3 regions of the Chloroflexus sp. MS-CIW-1 genome follow, and region 3 is predicted to be linked to each of the others. Evidence: riboswitches for the same ligand, from Rfam matches in the RefSeq annotation. Region 3 holds a riboswitch; each other region holds the start of a gene.

Region 1 (4,307 bases), on a different contig from region 3:
GCGCCGACGCCCATTTCGATTGATCACCTGATTATGGAGGGGGTACGACGGATCGATGAATGGGAACGCATTCGCGATCGCATTCCATCGACCGACCTGGTGCCTCGTTTTCTGGCGCCTCCAGGGGAAAAGCTCAAGGGTATGCGCCTTGCCCCTGATGAGTGGAAGGTCTTTGCCCGGATTAATGGTCGTGATACCCTGGCTGAAATTGCTCAAAAGACTGGGTTGAGCGATTTTGATGTGTGCCGTGCGGTCTACGGTTTTCTGACCGCCGGAATGCTGGAGTTGGTCAAGCGACAGCGTGTGCTGGCTGCCGGTATGCCACCGGTCGAACAGCCGCGTCTAAAGAAGAGCCTTGTTAACCGGATCATCAATCGGATCCGCAGCATGTAGCTGGGGCCGGAGCATCGGAGCGGAGGGCTGTGTGCAGACGGTAAAGATGGTGATCAGCGGCGCCGTGAACGCCGGCAAAACCGAGTTTATTAAGACGATCTCGGAAATTGAGGTTGTCTCTACGGAGCGCCGGGCGACCGACGATACTCGACTGATCAAGAAGGAAACAACTGTCGCGATGGATTTTGGGCGCATCGCGATCTCTGATGATCTCGTGCTCCATCTCTTTGGAACACCGGGACAAAAACGCTTCGACTTTATGTGGGAGATCCTGGCCGAAGGTATGCTTGGTCTGGTGATCCTGGTCGATAGTACGCGCCCCGAAACGTTCCGAGAGACGAACCGAATCATCGATTTTTTCGTCTCGTACCGCGATACACCGTATGTGATTGCGGCCAATAAGCAGGATCGCCCTAATGCGTGGTCGCCAGAAGAGTTGCGTCTGGCGTTGCGTCAACCACCGCACATTAAAGTGTTACCCTGTACCGCAACTGATCGGGAGAGCGTCAAAAATGTGCTGCTTGAATTACTTTACGTAATCCAAGAGCGCAGCGAAGATTAAATGCGCTTCATTTTTGGCATGGCTTTGTGATGAGTAGAAATCGTTTTTGCTCATTACAAAGCCATAAAAGTCGGTTGATAAGTTTCAAAAGCCATTTGGCGCATCAGCAAGGGATAAAGGTCTTGACAGATACGGTATACTGCTTTCTGAAAAGGTTGTTGTGAATGGATGTTAAGGAGGACTGCACCAATGCAGAAGACGGATTTTATCAAGGCGGTAGCTGAGCGGGCGAAGGTTTCACAGAAAGAGACGAAGCAGATCATTGACGCTGCACTCGATGTGATTACTGAGGCGCTGGCCCGTGGTGAGAAGGTGACACTTACCGGTTTCGGGACGTTTGAAGTACGCACCCGCCAGGAACGCGATGGGGTTAATCCGCAAACTGGTGAGAAGATACGCATTCCCGCCACGAAGACCCCTGGCTTCAGTGCCAGTAGCACGTTGAAAGAAGCGGTAAAGGGCTAGGCTGGGCCTGTCAGACCAATATGAGGAACAACGAAAGGGATGCGGTAACGCCGTATCCCTTTCGTGTACGTAAGCATCTTCATTTCAGTTTGTGTTCGTAGTCGCAACTACGCTGAGGAAATAGTCACGTCCACGACGGATGAACCCTATCAGTCGTGGCGAGGCACTGCCTTGCCCCAACCTCGCGACCATTGTCGGAGTGGGTAGCGGTGCAACGGATGTATCCCCGTGGACGGGCGCAGCGGCGCCTGCGCCCCAACCGATCTCCTGACGAACACGACCAAAATCTGACAATGCCTAAAGCCCCGACTGTGCCACGTGGCGCATTGACGGCAAGCTGTATCTGCGGCTATAATAAGGCTGACGGGCCGCTAGCTCAACGGCAGAGCAATCGGCTCATAACCGACAGGTTCTCGGTTCGAATCCGAGGCGGCCCACCAGAGGCGACTGCTATAATGCTGTCGCCGATTTTTATTCGAGTGAGAGAGTGCTCTCTTCACCTTTATGCGGTTGCTGAAAAATGGGGTACGAGCAGCAAGAGTGGCTGCCAACCGTCCGCCATAACTCTCTCTTTCCCTCCTTACGTGTGGGAGTGAACGAGGTATGCAGGGAAGGTGAGGAGCTTGCCGATGTTATCAACTTTGACCAGAGCAGCACCTGCTCGTCAGCGCTGGAAGCAGCATCTTTCTGAGCGCACAGCAATCCGGCCAGGCCGGTCGGGTGCAAACGTTGAACAGCCCTCAGCCTGCGCAAGCTGCTTGACAGCCATTCAAATTCCTTCTATTATTTTTTCCAAAATCATCTGCACAACCGGGGGAGCCGGAAGAGTCCGGCTGAGAGTGCGGCCCGATAGATGCCGCTGACCCTTTGAACCTGATCTGGGTTATGCCAGCGGAGGGAGGTTTCACGGGTTTTAATACCGTCATTCCCTACCGTCGGAATGGCGGTATTTTGTTTTTCGGAGTTCGTCAATCGAAGGGAGTGAACGATGGCCTCAATCACTGTCAGCTTTGAAGTATTGCCCGGTGGTTTGCCCGATAAGGCAACAACCTATGCCGCAGTTGATGCTGCTATCGCTGTCGTGGCTGCAAGCGGTCTGCCGTACCGGGTCGGGCCGATGGAAACGACGATTGAAGGTGATTACGATGCCATTATGGCTGTCATCAAGCAAGCTCAAGAAGCCGTCCTGGCGGCTGGCGCCAGTCGTGTGTTTACCCTGATTAAGGTGGACTACGATCCGAACGGTTCTTCAATTGCCGAAAAGCTAGCGAAGTATGAGTGACGAGGTTGCTGCCCCAATTTCTGTACCACCGACGCCGACGACGGCTCGTGCGCTATGGCGCCGTCGTCTGGATGAGTACGGCCCGTCAATCCTACTCGTTATCCTCTTGCTGTTCCTCTGGGAAGGCATCGTCTGGTATCTTACCATCCCTGACTGGCTTCTGCCGCCACCGTCACGGATCGCAACGACACTGATTGCCAGTCTCCCGATCCTGCTCGGTCATACGCTGGCCACACTCACCGTCACCATTCCTGGCTTTAGCTTAGCATTGATCGGCGGTTTTAGTTTGGGGATAGCGTTGGATGCATCGCCCCTGTTGCGGCGAGCAATCTACCCTTTGCTGGTTACTTCACAGACAGTGCCGATTGTGGCGATTGCGCCACTCTTGGTCGTTGGTTTTGGCTTTGGTCTCTTGCCAAAAGTGATCGTCGTCGCCCTGGTGACCTTCTTTCCCATTGTGGTGAACACAATTGATGGCCTGCAGAACGCCGATCGTGATCAGCGCCGTTTGCTGGAAGCGATGGGGGCAAACTACTGGCAATTGCTGCGCCTGTTACGGTTGCGGGCCGCATTGCCTGCTATGTTCACCGGGATTAAGGTGGCAATTACCTACAGTGTTATTGGTGCGGTTTTGGCTGAGTGGATCGGCGCCAGCACTGGACTTGGCGTCTATATCGCCCGCTCGTTGCGAGCTTTCCGTACCGATCAGGTCTTTGTTGCTGCCCTGGTTACGTCGCTTTTGACCATCGTTCTTTTTACCCTGGTAAGTTTGCTCGAACGCAAGATCGTCTTCTGGAAAGGAGAACACTGATGCGCAAATGGCTGATACTTGTACTGATATTCGTCTTGACGGCCTGTGGCAATGCCACTACTTCTGTACCGGCAACCCCTGAGCGGCCCCTAACTACGGTGCGGATTGGATTAGACTGGACGCCAAATACGAACCATACCGGTCTCTACGTGGCGCAGATGCAAGGCTACTATGCAGATCAAGGGTTGCAGGTTGAGATTCTCGGTGCGCAAGAGGGTGGTACGGTCGAGCAACTCGTTGCCACCGGACGACTCGATTTTGGTATCTCGTATCAGGAAGGCGTCACTCAGGCTCGGGTGGAAGGCGTCCCGATTGTCTCTATTGCAGCTATCATTCAACACAATACCAGCGGTTTTGCCAGTCGGGTCGAAGAGGGTATCACCAGCCCACGCGATTTTATTGGCAAAAAATATGGGGCATTTGGTTCACCAATCGAGGAAGCGGTTATTCGTGGGTTGCTCGAGTGTGCGGGTGTTGGCGATCAGTTCGACCAGGTACGGTTTGTTGACATCGGGAGTTCCGATTTTTTTGTCGCTACCGAACGTGATGAGGTTGATTTTGTCTGGATTTTTAAGGGATGGACTGGTATAGAGGCTGAGGTGCGCGGTATCCCTTTGAATATTGTGATGATGAATGATGTGCAGTGCATTCCCGACTATTACACGCCGGTTATCATCACCAGCGAGAAGCTCGTCGCCGAAAACCCCGATCTGGTGCGGCGATTCCTGGCGGCAACTAGTGCCGGCTATCGTTTCGCCATCGAGCAACCGGCTGCTGCGGCAGAGATTTTGTTG
Region 2 (4,307 bases), on a different contig from region 3:
ACTCGGTAAGGTGTTGATGGGTGTGGTCAACAGCACGGTTGAAAAGAAGTAAGGGCGCGCTTCTTAACGCACCCTGTGTATTCTCCTCTTGCGTTCCAGGTGTCTGCCCTCTGGTCAGTATACCTGGAACGCAATCCTTTTACGCCTCACTAACGCCGTACCAGGCCGCAAAGTGGTGTACCGGGCCGTGTCCGTTCCCCAAACCAGGAGCATGGCGCAGCGCAGTGGTAATATAATCCTTTGCCTGTTGAACCGCTTCAGGTACTGTCAGCCCCTTTGCCAGGCCGGCAGCAATCGCTGAAGCGAACGTACAGCCAGTGCCGTGCGTATGCCTGGTTTCGATCCGTGGCGCGGTGAAGTACTGATACTGTGCGCCGTCGAAGAGGACATCAACACTGTCACCTTGCAGATGTCCACCTTTCACCAGTACCCAACGCGGCCCCATCGCATGAATCATCTGTGCTGCCTGTTCCATCTCCGTCACTGTCGTGATCGCAAGTCCGGTCAGGGCACGCGCCTCTGGAATATTCGGCGTTACTATCGTTGCCAGCGGAAACAAGAGCGAGATCAACGCCTGTTGAGCCTCTGGCCGTAACAAGGGATCACCACTCTTCGCCATCATGACCGGATCAACAACTAGATGCGGCCAGTGGTAAGTACGGGCCTTTTCAGCGACAACGGCAATAATGTCGGCGTTAGCCAACATCCCAGTTTTTACAGCGTCAACGCCGATGTCGGTTACCACCGAGTCAATCTGCTGACCAACAAACGCCGCTGGCAGTTCAATCACTCCTTGGACACCGACCGTATTTTGGGCAGTGACGGCTGTCAACGCGCTCATTCCGTACACACCCAGAGCGGCAAACGCCTTCAGATCGGCCTGGATCCCGGCGCCACCGCCAGAATCAGAACCGGCAATTGTTAAACAGCGTGGTAACGTCATAGTATCTGCTCCTGAACTGCTGATACAATCGAAATCAGTTGGCGGGTAGCAGCAGTAACATCTGCTGCCGCCACCACTGCCGAAACCACCGCAATACCATTGACACCCGTGCGTATGACTTCAGCAGCATTTGTCTGGTTGATGCCACCAATGGCGACAATCGGGATCGATATCTGCCGCCGAATGGTTGTCAGGCCATCGATGCCTATCGGTGGGGCAGCATCGGGCTTAGTCGGCGTCGCAAAGACTGGTCCCACACCGAGGTAATCGGCGCCATCTTGTACTGCCTGTACCGCTTCGCTCAGGCTGTGCGCCGAAACACCTAACAACCGGTCGCCGATCAATTTGCGGGCAAGCGCCACCGGCATATCGTCCTGACCAATATGTACACCATCAGCATCAACTGCGAGCGCCACATCTACCCGATCATTGACAATGAAGGGTACGCCGGTACGATAGGTCAGTTCACGCAGTTCTTGTGCCTCGGTGACCATCTGCCGGGTGGAAACATGTTTCGCCCGATATTGCACGACAGTCGCGCCACCGCGGATCGCTGCCTCGATCACCTCTCGATGTGAACGACCACGGGCTAGGCCAGCATCGGTTATCACGTAGAGCCGCCAGTCAACTGTTCTTGCCGTGCTCATCACGGTTTCCTTTCCAGGGGTGGGTCTGAAACACTCCTCTTTCAGACCAGAGGCGTATTGTTCAGACACGCTCTCAATCAGGCTAGGACGCTACGCTCTCACTCTGTTCCCAATGTCACTCGTGCGCCTGTCCGAATCTGGTCGGCTGAAAGGTGGTATATTGCATCGTAGAACGCCACTTTGAAACTGGCTGGCCCACGTGCGGCTGGAGCCGCGATTTCGGCTGCCAACCCAAAACAGGCAAGTGCGGCTGCTGCGGCCAACGGATAATCACGTTCGACCGCGGCAAATGCGGCAATCACCGTTGTTGCTGAACAGCCGGTGCCGGTGAGCGTTTTAAGCCATTCGTGACCATTATCGACCATAAACACTCGTGTCCCATCGGTGACGATGTCGCGCCGACCGGTTACCGCCACCACGGTTTGGTACTGGCGGACCAATGCCTGGGCGGCAGCAAGTGGGTTATCAACCTCAACAACGGTCTCAACACCCTTTACCACGCCACCCATCCCGGCTAATGCGCCAATCTCACCCGAATTGCCACGCACAATTGAAATCTGTAGCTCTTCGAGTAAGCGGCGATTACTCGTTGTGCGCAACGTAGTGGCGCCGGCGCCGACCGGATCGAGCACAATGGGAATGCCCAGCTCGTTGGCGCGCCGCCCTGCAATCAACATCGCTTCGATCCAATCAGGCGACAACGTACCCACGTTGAGCACGAGCGCTCCAGCAGCCGTTACCATCTCGGCAACTTCTGCCCGATCATGCGCCATCACTGGCAACCCGCCGATGTGCAGGGTCACATTCGCGGTGTCGTTCATCACCACAAAATTCGTGATGTGGTGAATGAGGGGACGCTGCTGGCGTACCTGCTCACGTAATACGGCAATCCGTTCATTGAGTGTCATGCGTACCTCCTTGCGCCAGCAGACGGACGGCAACGATTGAAGGGGTAAAAAAACCGCCCTGCCACCGCAGGACGGATACACTAATCGCAGATCGTACATCTGCACCGTTTGCTCCTCCCTCCGCTGGCATAACCCAGATCAGGTTCAGAGGGTCGGTGTCGGTAGCGTAACGCTGGAGACACCCTCTCAGCCCGGTTCACCCAGGCTCCCCTGGCATAGATTTAATGATACCACGACCACGTATTCCCTGCAAGCCATTCGCATTTCTCTAGCGCTCCGGTTGCAGTAGGGAGAGGGGAATGGAGTATTTACGAACTATTCGCCGCGTATGAAGCGCTGCGCAGCTTCCCGTACCAACAAGCATCTACGGCCAGACCCTGTTTCATCGCCGATCTAGTTCGTCATTGTAGCGGGTTAGACCCTAAAATACGCTTCTGAAGAACGGCTACCTAACGCAGGCTGGATGCCCACGCTCCTAGCGAGTTTCCCACTGCCCCTCTCGCAGGAAGATACGGCAGCCAACGCCTTCCCGTCATAGCTCCACTTCACGCAGGCCAGATGCCTGCACTTTCGAGGCGGCTGGTAATTCGAAGCTGTGCATGCTGAAACTCCTGTTTTCCTGCCCGCAACGTTTGACGAACCTCGTACAGACTGGTATAATGCCGCATTGACGTAGCATCGCTCTGGGGCGATGTTATCTTGTTGTCAAAAAGTTGGAAAGTCAGGTTGTGGTGACAGTAAGCAACCATAACTATCCTGCTTGTCGCGTCTGTCACCCTTTGCAAGACGAAGGAGTCGCGCCATTAGAGACCGGTTTCGCATCAATAATCGTATTCGTGCTCGTGAAGTGCGTCTCATTGACGAGAATGGCACGCAGGTAGGGATTGTTCCGCTTCGCGAGGCACTGGCGATGGCTGAAGAACGCGGGTACGATCTCGTTGAAGTCGCGCCAAATGCAGTCCCACCTGTATGTCGTTTGCTTGATTATGGCAAATTTCGCTACGAGCAGAGCAAGAAAGAGCGTGAAGCGCGTCGTAATCAAAAACAGTCGGAACTCAAACAAATTCGGCTCATGCCAAAGACTGACGATCACGATGTTGCAGTAAAAGCGAATCAGGCGCGGCGCTTCTTATTGGCCGGCGACAAAGTGAAATTCAACTTGCGCTTTCGTGGTCGTGAAATGGCTCATCCCGAAATTGGGCGGCAGATGCTCGATCAGATTGCTGAGCAGTTGAGTGATATTGCCGTCATCGAACAGAAACCGCTCATGGAGGGCCGTGTCTTGTCAATGTTGCTGGCGCCAACGGCAAAAGTGTTGAAAGCAGCTCAACAGGCGCAAAAGGCAGCCGCTCAGCGCGCTGCACAGAGCGGGACAACCAGCACGAAACCTGATGCGGCTGCGGCGGCACCGGTAGCCGAAGAAGAAGTCGTTGCGGAAGAAGAACTCGTCGAGGATAGTAGCGCAGAAGTCGAGGAGATCGAGGATACTGAAGCAGATGAAGATTTCTTCGACGAAGATTACGACGACGAGGAAGACGATTTCGACGAAGAAGAGGAAGCAGAACGGGGACGCCGAAGACGACGATAACTGATGCAATACCGGTCGGTGTTACGCCATCCGGTGGCACTAGAGGAGCTGTTCAATGCCTAAGATGAAAATGAAGACGCACAAAGGCGCGAAAAAGCGCTTTAAGGTAACAGCGTCGGGTAAGTTTCTTCAACAGCGTGGTGTGCGTGGAAACAAGCGTAACCGACCCAGCCGTTCGCAACGCGCCTGGGGGAAGGGGCATCCGGTTTCCCCTGCTAACC
Region 3 (4,307 bases):
GGAGCTAGTCGCCACCCCCTACCGTCACGGCAGCAAACCGGCCGCCGAGCGGTTTTTCATGGACGGGATGACCCGTGCGTTGCACAACCTGGCCGAGCAGGCCCACCCTGCCTTCCCGGTCACCATCTACTACGCCTTCAAACAGCACGAAGTGCGGGAAGCGCAGCGAGACGAGAGCGCGACAGGTGAACTGGGTGATCCCGACCCACCCTCCTCCCTCCGCTCCGCTCCCTCCTCCACCGGCTGGGAAACCTTCCTGGAAGCGGTCATCCAGGCTGGCTTTGCCATCACCGGTACCTGGCCGATGCATACTGAGATGAGAACACGACAGATTGCTATGAACACCAACGCCCTCACCTCCAGCATCGTGCTGGTCTGTCGGCCCCGTCCGGCGGATGCGCCCATCGCCACCCGCCGCGAGTTTCTTGCCGCACTCAAGGCCGAACTGCCAGCGGCGCTGGCCGCACTGCAACACGCCAACATCGCGCCGGTCGACCTGGCGCAGGCCGCCATCGGGCCGGGGATGGCCATCTATACCCGCTCTGCCCGCGTGGTTGATGCCCAGGGCACGCCGGTGCGGGTGCGCGAAGCGCTGACCCTGATCAACCAGGTGCTCGACGAGGTACTGGCCGAGCAGGAGAGCGACTTCGACGCCGACACCCGGTGGGCGCTGGCCTGGTTCGAGCAGTATGGCTTTGCCGAAGGCGAGTACGGCGTGGCCGAGACGCTCTCGAAAGCCAAGAACACCAGCGTCGAGGGGCTGGTCGCTGCCGGGATGGTTGAAGCGAAACGGGGCAAGGTGCGCCTGCTCGCACCGAAGGACCTCCCGTCCCATTGGGACCCGGCCGGTGATAGCCGGGTCACGCATTGGGAAGCCGTCCATCATCTGATCCGGGTGCTGAACGACGGGGGTGAACTGGCGGCGGCGGCGTTGGCAGCGAAGCTGGGCAGTCGAGCCGACGTGGCGCGCGAACTGGCCTACCGGCTCTACACCATCTGCGAGCGCAAAAAACGCCCGGATGAAGCCTTTGCCTACAACGCGCTGGTGCAGAGCTGGAGCGAGATTGCGCGGTTGATGTACGAACAGCGCCAATCGCCCTCGATGCAGCAAGCGATGGATCTGTGACGTGCGGTGTCGGCACCCCCTCACCTTCCCCCCAGCCCCCCTTCCTCTCCCACGCTGCGGGAGAGGAAGGGGGGAGGGTGCTCCCTCACCTTCCCCCCAGCCCCCCTTCCTCTCCCACGCTGCCGGAGAGGAAGGGGGGAGGTGCCCTCTCGCCTACCCCCTAGCTTCCTTCCGCTCCCATACGGGTAGAGAAAGGGGGAGTTGAGCGTAGCAGTAGCGATCCTGCGTCTTTAACGATACCGAGTTCACGAACTAGATCACCCCTCTCCCGCAGCGCGGGAGAGGGGCCGGGGGTGAGGAACACCCCTCTCCCGCAGCGCGGGAGAGGGGTTGGGGGTGAGGGCCACCCGCAGCGCGGGAGCGGGGCTGGGGGTGAGGGCCGCCCGTAATCTCCTTAAGCCCCTACGGCAGCCACCGTTCCAGCCGATACGCACTGTCCCAGAACATCCACTCTAGCCGGGAGGAATAGATAAAAGCCTCACGCATCCGCTGTTGCAAGATAGCTGAAGTGTGTTCGGCGACGCTGTCGGTCAGCGCAATCGCCTGTTTGACCACCTCATCAAATTCTTGACCGGCGTAGGTGTCGATCCATTTCTGATATGGATTGTTCGGCGCTGCACGATGGTAGATATTGTGACCGACTTCTCGGTAGATCCAGAAACAGGGCAGAAGCGCCGCCATTCCTTCTTCATAACTACGACAGGCGGCAGTGGCTAGCAAGAAATTGGTATACGCAAAGCAGGCTGGCGACGGTTGTCGGGTCGGTGATTCAATGCCAAATTCCCGGAAGTAGGTGTGATGCAGGGCGCGTTCGACGACTGCTACCCCTTCGGCGAAGCGGACAAACTGAATGATCGCGGCTTCGTCGGGCGCCCGTCCGGCCATGGTTGCCAGCGCTCGCGCAAAATCGGCCAGGTAGAGCGCATCTTGCTGCATGTAGAAGGCAAATTTCTCGCGTGGCAGTGTGCCCTGGGCTAACTCTTCATTGAAGGGGTGTTGAATGATTGCCTGGTAGATGTCGGTAATCGACTCCCAAAGTGTTTCGGTGAAACGCATTGTAGTTCTCCCTGCGCATGACGAACGGAATGCTTGCCCGCAGGAAGCATAGACAGAGAGGGGAAATCAGCGATATCGGGGGATCATGTTCATATCCGTTCCGATTTCCTACGCCGGTATTACCCGGATCAGGTGCAAGGGTCCCTCTCAGCCTCGCGTGAATTGCGAAGCGCCCCTACGGAACGCTTTCGCGTATAGCGAGTACTGAGAGGAATGTCAAGCCTCTTTTCTGTCACATCGCTGGCCTATGTCGGGCAGGAATGCTGGGGACGGCAGGCAGGTTGAGCATCTGCCCCTTCCGTGGGGTGACCGTCCGGTGTTCCCGGAGACGGCAGTGCGGCAGGCGGGTCGAGAACCCGCCCCTCCCATACGCTGACGATACAATCGACGAGCGAAGCGTGGCGTGGTGAGACCACTGTCGGAATGGGAAGCCGAGCACTGCTGCGCGTACTGGAGAGAAGTGAGGAACACCTCTGCTACTCTCATTTCTCTTTCCTCTCCCTTCTCGCCACACCTCTACTTGGTAGGGTGAAAACCTTTGAAAAGCCCTATCGGTCACAACCGCCTGAACCAACTAGTGTTGGCCCCATTGCTAACCGCTTATCACGAACTATTGCGACAAACGTCTGATTGGCTGCACAACGATAGCCTTGGTGGTGAAAAAGAACGCCGACCGTTCGTCGTGGAATTGGGTCTACTAAAGCAATAGCGCTGGTTGATTGGTTAAGACGAATGCCAGCAGTACTGTAGGTGCTGTCTGGCAACCGCTGGGAGGCATTCCGTCGTACACTGGCGCCGGGGGTGTCGTATGGGCACAGCGCCGTCGTGTCTCTCCTGGTCGACTATCGGGTTCTATCCATCGTTAGGAGGCATCCGTCGCGCCTTGACACGAGGGGATGCGGATAGGCGCTCTTCTCAGCACTGGCAAAATGCACCTGGACGCAGTAAATGATTGAAGACACCCCGTTATCTCGCCGATCACGCTCGTCAGCGGATGGTAGGGGTAGGTTTTCAACCCGCCCGCATGGCGTTCTCCTGAGACGGACGCAGATTCTCCCGCTGCCACTACAGGACGCGGGCTAGCAGCAGCGGATGGGTGATGTTCGTCGGTGTCGCAACGTTGTTGAACCGTTCGGTCATCGTGAAGAACCCGAAACTGAGAACGCCGAACAGCCCTACCGAGGCACACACCAGCCGGCCACATGAGGGGAAATGTTCCGTTGGCGGCGAAATGACAACCCAGCACGCAACAGCGATATTGCCATCGCATGCTATACGAATGCTATACGATCAGCGCCGCAGCACATTCTTCGTGCATAACTGCCCGAAACCGGCCCCAACTTGACCATTTGCCATTGATGGCTGCATCGGATTGATCAGCTAATTGACGCAGTTGAGCTGCTAGCAGCGGTAATTCAGTTGGCAAGACTGACCGAAATTCGGCAACCTGTTCGGCTGGATCGGCAGCTTGAAGGGTACCGGCTAATTCATCGAGCAAGAAGACATAGCTGACGAAGAAACGAGGTGCTGGGGTATCGAGCTGGTAGGTGATCATGCTCAAAAATCGATTGATCCTCACCGTGAGACTAGTCTCTTCGAGCACTTCGCGGTTTAGTGCTTCTATGATACGCTCGCTATGACCGATCCCGCCGGTCAGCAGACGAAAAACGCCAGGCGGGTAATACGTCTTGCGTGCTGTGATCAGTGTTCCGTCGGGACGTCGGATGACCATCCCCACTTCACCAACCCGATCAGTTTTCGTCAGCGGATCGAAGCGACCGTCATCGAGGTGAATATGACGATAGCGAGGTGAACCGTAAGCTGCAACCAGATGCTCAATTTCACTACGATGCCATGCTGGGATACGAGCATACGCAGCCCGCCAGTTCAGATGAGCGTTGTGTTGACTCATACGTGGTATCACCTCACAGGCGCGAGACGATGGTCAAATCTGCTGCCGACCAGGTTGCCAGGTCTTGATGCGGATGATGGGAATCGCTGCCGCCAGAAATGAGCAGATGATGACGCTTTGCAGCGGCCAGCAATCGTTCACGGGTGGCCGCATCATGGGTTGGATAGTAGACCTCAATGCCGTCCAGACCAATGGCAGCCATCGCCGCTATAT

The links. Region 3 has a riboswitch for thiamine pyrophosphate ahead of tenA (thiaminase II). Riboswitches for the same ligand answer to the same signal wherever they lie in the genome.
Region 1: linked by a shared signal. The riboswitch ahead of QTO31_RS11620 (MTH1187 family thiamine-binding protein) and the one ahead of tenA (thiaminase II) in region 3 are both predicted to bind thiamine pyrophosphate.
Region 2: linked by a shared signal. The riboswitch ahead of thiM (hydroxyethylthiazole kinase) and the one ahead of tenA (thiaminase II) in region 3 are both predicted to bind thiamine pyrophosphate.

What each region holds. Positions count from the first base shown of each region.
Region 1 covers NZ_JAUBWR010000001.1:2,908,674-2,912,980, reverse strand. Annotated here, with positions in the region: gene QTO31_RS11640 (DUF4388 domain-containing protein) at 1-393, shown strand, start outside; gene QTO31_RS11635 (GTP-binding protein) at 425-955, shown strand; gene QTO31_RS11630 (HU family DNA-binding protein) at 1,145-1,420, shown strand; tRNA gene QTO31_RS11625 (tRNA-Ile) at 1,786-1,860, shown strand; TPP riboswitch at 2,223-2,337, shown strand; gene QTO31_RS11620 (MTH1187 family thiamine-binding protein) at 2,409-2,702, shown strand; gene QTO31_RS11615 (ABC transporter permease) at 2,695-3,513, shown strand; gene QTO31_RS11610 (ABC transporter substrate-binding protein) at 3,513-4,307, shown strand, end outside.
Region 2 covers NZ_JAUBWR010000001.1:1,586,668-1,590,974, forward strand. Annotated here, with positions in the region: gene QTO31_RS06295 (hypothetical protein) at 1-52, shown strand, start outside; gene thiD (bifunctional hydroxymethylpyrimidine kinase/phosphomethylpyrimidine kinase) at 140-943, opposite strand; gene thiE (thiamine phosphate synthase) at 940-1,590, opposite strand; gene thiM (hydroxyethylthiazole kinase) at 1,689-2,498, opposite strand; TPP riboswitch at 2,597-2,720, opposite strand; gene infC (translation initiation factor IF-3) at 3,346-4,086, shown strand; gene QTO31_RS06320 (50S ribosomal protein L35) at 4,142-4,307, shown strand, end outside.
Region 3 covers NZ_JAUBWR010000003.1:94,251-98,557, forward strand. Annotated here, with positions in the region: gene QTO31_RS17525 (DUF1156 domain-containing protein) at 1-1,126, shown strand, start outside; gene tenA (thiaminase II) at 1,529-2,182, opposite strand; TPP riboswitch at 2,270-2,369, opposite strand; gene QTO31_RS17535 (hypothetical protein) at 2,721-2,891, shown strand; gene QTO31_RS17540 (NUDIX hydrolase) at 3,465-4,094, opposite strand; gene QTO31_RS17545 (PHP domain-containing protein) at 4,108-4,307, opposite strand, start outside.